DNA from 2 places in the Streptomyces sp. NPDC025638 genome. Region 2 is predicted to be linked to the other one. Evidence: riboswitches for the same ligand, from Rfam matches in the RefSeq annotation. Region 2 holds a riboswitch; the other holds the start of a gene.
What was found. A riboswitch is a leader RNA that binds a small molecule or an ion and turns the genes downstream of it on or off. The one in region 2 is predicted to bind glycine.
Positions count from the first base shown of each region.

Region 1: it holds a riboswitch for glycine, as region 2 does, so the genes downstream of both, gcvT (glycine cleavage system aminomethyltransferase GcvT) here and gcvP (aminomethyl-transferring glycine dehydrogenase) in region 2, are expected to answer to the same signal.

Region 1 covers NZ_JBVHLX010000021.1:59,396-63,803, forward strand. The annotation lists gene glyA (serine hydroxymethyltransferase) at 1-1,191, opposite strand, end outside; gene gcvH (glycine cleavage system protein GcvH) at 1,206-1,583, opposite strand; gene gcvT (glycine cleavage system aminomethyltransferase GcvT) at 1,706-2,824, opposite strand; glycine riboswitch at 2,900-3,016, opposite strand; glycine riboswitch at 3,017-3,113, opposite strand; gene ACZ4EG_RS39015 (AAA family ATPase) at 3,290-3,958, shown strand; gene ACZ4EG_RS39020 (enhanced serine sensitivity protein SseB) at 4,025-4,408, shown strand, end outside.
Region 2 covers NZ_JBVHLX010000004.1:648,548-652,955, reverse strand. The annotation lists gene ACZ4EG_RS13985 (DNA polymerase IV) at 1-744, shown strand, start outside; gene ACZ4EG_RS13980 (PRC-barrel domain-containing protein) at 856-1,227, opposite strand; glycine riboswitch at 1,342-1,437, shown strand; gene gcvP (aminomethyl-transferring glycine dehydrogenase) at 1,613-4,408, shown strand, end outside.

The DNA of each region.
Region 1 (4,408 bases), on a different contig from region 2:
GTCGTAGGACGGCTTCAGCGCCTCGGCGATCACATCCGCGACCTCGGCGAAGTCCTCGGCCGCGAAGCCGCGGGTCGCCAGGGCCGGCGTACCGATCCGCAGACCGGAGGTCACCATGGGCGGACGCGGGTCGTTCGGGACCGCGTTCCGGTTGACCGTGATGCCGACCTCGTGGAGGCGGTCCTCGGCCTGCTGACCGTCCAGCTCGGACTCGCGCAGGTCGACCAGGATCAGATGCACATCGGTGCCGCCGGTCAGGACGTTGACCCCGGCCTCGCGGGCGTCGGCCGCGGTGAGCCGCTCGGCGAGGATCCGTGCGCCCTCGACCGTACGGCGCTGGCGCTCCTTGAAGTCCTCCGAGGCGGCGACCTTGAAGGAGACCGCCTTGGCCGCGATCACGTGCTCCAGAGGACCGCCCTGGAAGCCCGGGAAGACGGAGGAGTTCAGCTTCTTCGCGAAGTCCTTCTTGGCGAGGATGATGCCGCCGCGCGGGCCGCCCAGCGTCTTGTGGGTGGTGGAGGTGACGACATCGGCGTACTCGACCGGGTTCGGGTGCAGACCCGCGGCGACCAGACCGGCGAAGTGCGCCATGTCGACCCACAGATACGCCTCGACCTCGTCGGCGATCCGGCGGAACTCGGCGAAGTCCAGCTGCCGCGGGTACGCCGACCAGCCCGCGATGATCACCTTCGGGCGGTGCTCCTTGGCGAGCCGCTCGACCTCGGCCATGTCGACCAGGCCGGCCTCGTCCACGTGGTAGGCGACCACGTCGAACTGCTTGCCGGAGAAGTTCAGCCGCATACCGTGGGTCAGATGACCGCCGTGCGCCAGGTCCAGACCGAGGATGGTGTCGCCGGGCCGGGCCAGCGCGAAGAGCGCGGCCTGGTTGGCCGAGGCGCCCGAGTGCGGCTGCACATTGGCGTACTCGGCGCCGAACAGCTCCTTGACCCGGTCGATGGCGATCTGCTCGGCGACGTCGACGTGCTCGCAGCCGCCGTAGTAGCGGCGGCCCGGGTAGCCCTCGGCGTACTTGTTGGTGAGGACCGAGCCCTGGGCCTCCATGACCGCGACCGGAGCGAAGTTCTCCGAGGCGATCATCTCCAGGGTGGACTGCTGGCGCAGCAGCTCGGCGTCGACCGCGGCGGCCACGTCCGGGTCGAGTTCGTGCAGGGGCGTGTTCAGGACGGACATACGTCTACGACTCCTCAGCCGGCGGTGTGGGCCACGTACTCGTCGGCGGAGAGCAGGTCGGCCGGCTCGTCCGTGACGCGTACCTTGAACAGCCAGCCGCCCTCGAAGGGGGCCGAGTTCACCAGGGAGGGGTCGTTGACGACGTCCTCGTTGACCTCCGTGACCTCACCCGTGACCGGCGAGTACAGGTCGGAGACAGACTTCGTGGACTCCAGCTCGCCGCAGGACTCGCCCGCGGTCACCGTGGAGCCGACCTCGGGGAGCTGGGCGTAGACGACATCGCCGAGCGCGTTGGCCGCGAACTCGGTGATACCGACCGTCGAGACGCCGTCCTCGGCGCCCGACAGCCACTCGTGCTCCTTGCTGTAGCGCAGCTGCTGGGGGTTGCTCATGGCCTGAATTCTCCTGTACGCGGGGATGTGCTGATGACTGGGGGAGTACTGAAACCGCAGGTGAGCGGGGTGATGTGCCCGGCATCACAAGCAGGCGGGGCGAGGGCCCCGGTGATCAGTCTCTACTTCTGGCGCCTGTAGAAGGGCAGTGCCACGACCTCGTACGGTTCGTGGCTGCCGCGGATGTCCACGCCGACGCCTGCCGTGCCGGGCGCGGAGTGCGCCGCGTCGACGTAGGCCATCGCGACGGGCTTGCCCAGCGTGGGGGAGGGGGCACCCGAGGTGACCTCGCCGATCACCGCGCCGCCGGCGACGACCGCGTACCCCGCGCGGGGGACCCGGCGTCCCTCGGCGACCAGGCCGACCAGGACGCGCGGCGGGTTCTGCTCGGCGCGGGCGGCGGCCTCGGTGAGCGCCTCGCGCCCCACGAAGTCGCCCTCCTTCTCGAACTTCACCACCCGGCCGAGTCCGGCGTCGAAGGGCGTGAGGGAGGTCGTCAGCTCGTGCCCGTACAGCGGCATGCCCGCCTCCAGGCGGAGCGTGTCACGGCAGGACAGGCCACAGGGGACCAGACCGACGCCCTCGCCGGCCTTGGTCAGTGCCTGCCACAGCTCGACGGCGTGCTCCGGCTTCACGAACAGCTCGAAGCCGTCCTCGCCGGTGTAGCCGGTACGGGCGATCAGCGCGGGGACACCGGCGACGGTGCCGGGCAGGCCCGCGTAGTACTTCAGGCCGTCCAGGTCGGCATCGGTCAGCGACTTCAGGATGCCGGGGGACTCGGGGCCCTGGACGGCGATCAGCGCGTAGGCGTCGCGATCGTCGCGGACCTCGGCGTCGAAGCCGGGCGAACGTTCCAGCAGTGCGTCCAGGACCACCTGGGCGTTGGAGGCGTTGGCCACGACCATGTACTCGGTCTCGCCCAGCCGGTAGACGATCAGGTCGTCCAGGATGCCGCCGTCGGCCTGGCAGATCATGGTGTAGCGGGCGCGGCCCACCCCGACGGAGGCGATGTTGCCGACGAGCGCGAAGTTCAGGAACTTGGCCGCCTCCGCGCCGGTCACCGTGATCTCGCCCATGTGCGAGAGGTCGAAGAGTCCGGCCTTCGTGCGCACGGCGATGTGCTCGTCGCGCTCGGAGCCGTAACGCAGCGGCATGTCCCAGCCGGCGAAGTCGGTCATGGTCGCACCGAGCGAGCGATGCAGCGCATCGAGCGCGGTATGACGGAGTTCGGTACTGCTCATCGGTCGGTTGTCTCCCAAGGCGATGGGGGTCCCCCCGCGCGAGCCGAATTCGAGCGTGGGGGAGGGCGAGGTCGTTCCTCCCCATCTGTCATCGGAACCTGAGAGGTTCGCCATGACCACCCCTGTCCGGGACGACCACGGCTTGCACCTTGGGTGGGGCCACCGTCACGGCGGCCCGCTTTTCAGATGTGCCTCGCCCGCGCGGTAACGGTGCCTGAGAGATTCAAGGGAGGGACTTGCTCCTTCGGCGCCCCGGCAGTGCTGCCGAGGACTCTCCCGCGCGGATTCAAACGGCCGGTATGCAGTTGGCGGCCACATCATTGCACGCCTCGCCCGCGCGCGGCAGGTCGGCTTCTGTAACCGGGCTGTGGCAGTACGCGCACGAAAACGCGAGACACCAGGCATTACCTTCTCTTTACACTCGACGGGCAGGGGATCTCCGAGCCCAAGGGGAGGACGATCACGGTGAACAGGACCACGGCGTACGCCACGACCACGGGCATGGCCCTGCCGAAGCGGCCCACCGCCTCGGCCCGCGGACGCTGCGACGAGCGCCCGGCACCGGTCGTCCGCGATCTGCGCGACCGCGCCGGCCACAGCCCGCACGGCCTGCTCTTCGGCCCCGGCGACCTGGTCGTGATCACCGGCCTGCCGGGCAGCGGCAAGTCCACCCTGATGAGGCGTGCGGTCCGGGGCGCGCGCATCGACTCCCAGGACACCCGTGACCGCTGGGACGCCCGCATGCCCCGCCTGCTGCCGTACGCGGTCTACCGCCCCCTGGTCCGCCTCGCCCATTACGCCGGGCTGCGCCGCGCCCTGCGCTCGGGCGAGGGGGTCGTCGTGCACGACTGCGGTGCCCAGACATGGGTGCGCGAATGGCTGGCCCGCGAGGCCCGCCGCCGTGGCGGCACCCTGCACCTGCTGCTGCTCGACGTCACCGCGGACACCGCACTGGAGGGCCAGCGCGAGCGCGGCCGCGGTGTCTCCCGCTACGCCTTCCTGCGCCACCGCAGGGCCGCCGCCCGCCTCCTGCGCACGGTGGAGCGGGGCGAGCTGCCCCCGGGCTGCGGCTCGGCGGTGCTGCTGGACCGGGCCGCGGCGGACGTCCTGCACCGGATCGGCTTCGCGCGGTGAAACCGGGTCACCGGTACCCGCTAGCCTTTCCAGCCATACCAGTGGTTCCCAGCAGGCGGTAGGCAGATGGACTTCCCGGCGGACTTCCCCACGGACTTCCCGGCACAGGCGCACCCCCATCCGCACGGCGGATGGCCCGGCAACGAGCTGGAGGAGGTGCTGTCGGCGTCCCTCGGCGTGCCGTCGGCCGGCGCCCGGATCGTCGAGGTCCTGAGCCGCAGCTTCGTATGGATCCCGCTGCCCAACGGCGGCGGCCCGAACAGCGGTCCCCTGGACCTGCCCACGATGGAGATCGAGGGCCAGGTGTACGTCCCGGTGTTCAGCTCCGAGGAGCAGTTCCGCCAGGTCGTCGGCTCCCACATGTCGTACACCATCGCCCCCGCCGTGGAGTTCGTCCGCGGTCTGCCCCCGCAGGTCGGCCTCGCGATCAACCCGGACGGCGTGGTCGGC
Region 2 (4,408 bases):
CGGCTGCTGGGCAAGGCTCATGGGCACGGGCTGTACGCCATGGCGCTGGCGCACGACGAGCGGCCCGTGGTGGCCGAGCGGGAGACCAAGTCGGTCTCGGTCGAGGACACGTACGACGTGGACATCCACGACCGGCTCAGAGTGGGTCTTGAGGTGCAGCGGCTCGCCGAGCGGTGCGTGCGGCGGCTGCGCGGGGCCGGGCTGTCGGGGCGGACCATCGTGCTGAAGGTGCGGCGGTACGACTTCTCCACGCTCACCCGGTCCGAGACGCTCCGCGGGCCCACGAACGATCCGGCGGTGGTGCGGGAGGCCGCCGCGCGGCTCCTCGACTCGGTGGACACGACGGGCGGTGTACGGCTGCTCGGCGTGGGCGTCTCCGGGCTCGCCGACTACACACAGGAGGACCTCTTCGCGCAGGCGGCGGGCGAGCGGGCCGACGCGGCGCCGGAGGAGAGCGTGGGCGAGCCCGCGCCGGAAAGCCCGGCGCCCGTCGAGCGGCACTGGTCGCCCGGTCATGACGTGCGGCACACCGAGTACGGACACGGCTGGGTGCAGGGCAGCGGTCTTGGGCGGGTCACCGTGCGCTTCGAAACGCCGGACTCGGAGCCCGGGCGGGTGCGGACGTTCCGGGTCGACGACGCGGACCTGGAGCCGGCGGATCCGTTGCCGTTGGTCCAGGGAGTGGGGGAGGGAGAGCCGGAGCGGAGCACGGGCGAGCCTCGGGCCGCGACCACGCCGCTGTGAGGCGGCCGCCGGGACCCGGACGGGTTGCCGGAGCGTGGGACGGGCGCGGACAGGCCCGGAGGCTGCTCAGGCCCGCCGTGTCGCCTCCTCGGTCACCCCACTCGTTCGGCCTCAGTTCTCGTCCGTGCCTGCCAGGTTGCCGAAGTCGTGGTCGGGGAGGCGGGGCGGTGGGGCCACGTCCAGGCCGTAGTGGTGGTAGAGCTGGAGCTCCTGCTCCGGGGAGAGATGGCGGCCGACGCCGAAGTCGGGCGCGTCCTTGATGAGGGCTCGGTCGAACGGGACGTGGAGGGTGCCCTCGACCAGTTCACTGGGCTCCAGCGGCACGAAGGCGTCCCGCGAGAACAGGCCGGTGCGTATGGCCGCCCACTCCGGCACGCCGGTCGCGTCGTCGAGGTACACCTCGTCGATCGTGCCGATCTTGGTGCCATTGCGGTCGAACGCCTTGCGGCCGATCAGGTTGCGCGGATCGATGTCGGTCTGCACGGGCCCTCCACATGGTCGCAACTCATCCGTAAGCACTACAAAAGAGCACAATCAAGGAGGCGGCCACTCGAAGGCCCGGGCGTTGACCTCGCTGGTAGTCTTGCAAGCGGCTGCTGACCCCGTGCGGGAGAGTCCTCCGGACATCACCGGAGGCGCCGAAGGAGCAAATCCTCCCCGGAATCTCTCAGGCTCACGTACCGCACGGACGAGGTCACTCTGGAAAGCAGGGCGGGTGTCGACGGCTTCCGCTCTCACCGACGGTGAAAGCCGGTGCCTTCGGGCGACCCGGTGAAGCTCTCAGGTTGAGATGACAGAGGGGGAGGCCGTCGGGGTACCCGTGCCGGGGTGCCCCTCGAAGGTCGCGTCAGACCAGGAGGCCTCCGCAATGACCGCCCAGCGCATTCCGCTCACCGAGCTCGAACAGGGCATCCCCTTCGAACAGCGCCACATCGGGCCCGACCAGGAGGCGCGGGCCAAGATGCTCGCGCACGTCGGTTACGGCTCGCTCGACGAGCTCACCGCCGCCGCGGTGCCGGATGTGATCAAGAACGCCGACGCGCTCGACCTGCCGGGTGCCCGGACCGAGGCCGAGGTGCTCGCCGAGCTGCGCTCGCTCGCCGACCGCAACCAGGTGCTCGGCTCGATGATCGGACTCGGGTACTACGGGACCTTCACCCCGCCCGTCATCCTGCGCAACGTCATGGAGAACCCCGCCTGGTACACGGCCTACACGCCCTACCAGCCGGAGATCTCCCAGGGGCGCCTCGAGGCCCTGCTGAACTTCCAGACCATGGTCGCCGACCTCACCGGCCTGCCGACCTCCGGCGCCTCGCTCCTCGACGAGGGCACGGCCGCCGCCGAGGCGATGGCGCTGTCCCGGCGCATGGGCAAGAACAAGAAGGGCCTGTTCCTGGTCGACGCGGACGCGCTGCCGCAGACCATCGCCGTGATCGAGACGCGTGCCGAGCCGGCCGGTGTCGAAGTCGTGGTCGCCGACCTCAGCGACGGCATCCCGGCCGAGATCGCCGAGCGCGAGATCAACGGCGTGCTCGTCCAGTACCCGGGTGCCTCCGGTGCCGTACGGGACATCAAGCCGGTCATCGACCAGGCACACGAGCTCGGCGCGCTCGTCACCGTCGCCGCCGACCTGCTCGCCCTGACCCTGCTGGTCTCGCCGGGCGAGCTCGGCGCGGACATCGCCGTCGGTACGACCCAGCGCTTCGGCGTGCCGATGGGCTTCGGCGGACCGCACGCGGGCTACATGGCCGTGCGCGAGAAGTTCGCGCGCAGCCTGCCCGGGCGCCTCGTCGGCGTCTCCGTCGACGCCGACGGCCACAAGGCCTACCGGCTCGCCCTGCAGACCCGTGAGCAGCACATCCGCCGCGAGAAGGCGACCAGCAACATCTGCACCGCGCAGGTGCTGCTGGCGGTGATGGCGGGCATGTACGCCGTCTACCACGGGCCGGAGGGCCTCAAGGCCATCGCGCGCCGCACCCACCGCTACGCCACGATCCTCGCCGAGGGCCTCAAGGCCGGCGGTGTCGAGATCGTCCATGGCGCCTACTTCGACACGCTGACCGTCAAGGTCACCGGCCGCGCCGACGAGATCGTCGCCGCCGCCCGGGACAACGGCGTCAACCTCCACCGGGCCGACGCCGACCACGTCTTCATCGCCTGCGACGAGACCACCAACCGGGCCCAGCTGGCCGCCGTGTGGTCGGCGTTCGGCGTCGAGGGCGACATCGAGGCGCTGGACGCGGCGACGGCGGAGGCCCTGCCGGGCGCGCTGCTGCGCTCCGACGCCTACCTCACCCACCCGGTCTTCCGCGAGCACCGCTCCGAGACCGCGATGCTGCGCTACCTGCGCAAGCTGGCCGACCGCGACTACGCGCTCGACCGCGGCATGATCCCGCTCGGCTCCTGCACCATGAAGCTGAACGCGACCACCGAGATGGAGCCGGTCACCTGGCCCGAGTTCGGTCAGCTGCACCCCTTCGTACCGGCCGAGCAGGCCGAGGGGTTCCTCACGCTCATCCGTGAGCTGGAGGAGCGCCTCGCCGAGGTCACCGGCTACGACAAGGTCTCCCTGCAGCCCAACGCCGGCTCCCAGGGCGAGCTGGCCGGTCTGCTGGCCGTCCGCGGCTACCACCGTGCCAACGGCGACGAGCAGCGCACCATCTGTCTGATCCCGTCCTCCGCGCACGGCACCAACGCCGCGAGCGCCGTGATGGCCGGGATGAAGGTCGTCGTCGTGAAGACCGCCGAGGACGGCGAGATCGACGTCGAGGACCTGCGGGCCAAGATCGAGCAGCATCGCGACGAGCTCGCCGTGCTCATGATCACGTACCCGTCCACCCACGGTGTGTTCGAGGAGCACGTCGCCGACATCTGCGCCCAGGTGCACGAGGCGGGCGGCCAGGTCTACGTGGACGGCGCCAACCTCAACGCCCTGGTCGGTCTCGCCAAGCCCGGCCACTTCGGCGGTGACGTCTCCCACCTCAACCTGCACAAGACCTTCTGCATCCCGCACGGCGGCGGTGGTCCCGGCGTCGGCCCCGTGGGCGTACGGGCGCACCTTGCGCCGTACCTGCCGAACCACCCGATGCAGCCCGCGGCCGGCCCGGAGACGGGCGTCGGACCGATCTCGGCGGCGCCGTGGGGTTCCGCCGGCATCCTGCCGATCTCGTGGGCCTACGTCCGGCTCATGGGCGGCGAGGGGCTCAAGCGGGCCACGCAGGTGGCCGTGCTGAGCGCCAACTACGTCGCCAAGCGTCTGGAGCCGCACTACCCGGTGCTCTACACCGGCCCCGGCGGCCTGGTCGCGCACGAGTGCATCATCGACCTGCGTCCGCTGACCAAGGCGACCGGCGTGAGCGTCGACGACGTCGCCAAGCGGCTGATCGACTACGGCTTCCACGCGCCGACGATGTCGTTCCCGGTGGCCGGCACGCTGATGATCGAGCCGACCGAGTCCGAGGACCTGGCCGAGCTGGACCGGTTCTGCGACGCGATGATCGCGATCCGCGCGGAGATCGAGAAGGTCGGCTCGGGCGAGTGGCCGGCCGAGGACAACCCGCTGGGCAACGCGCCGCACACGGCGGCCGCGCTGGGCGGGGAGTGGGCGCACGCCTACAGCCGCGAGGAGGCCGTCTTCCCGGCCGGGGTCTCGGCCGCCGACAAG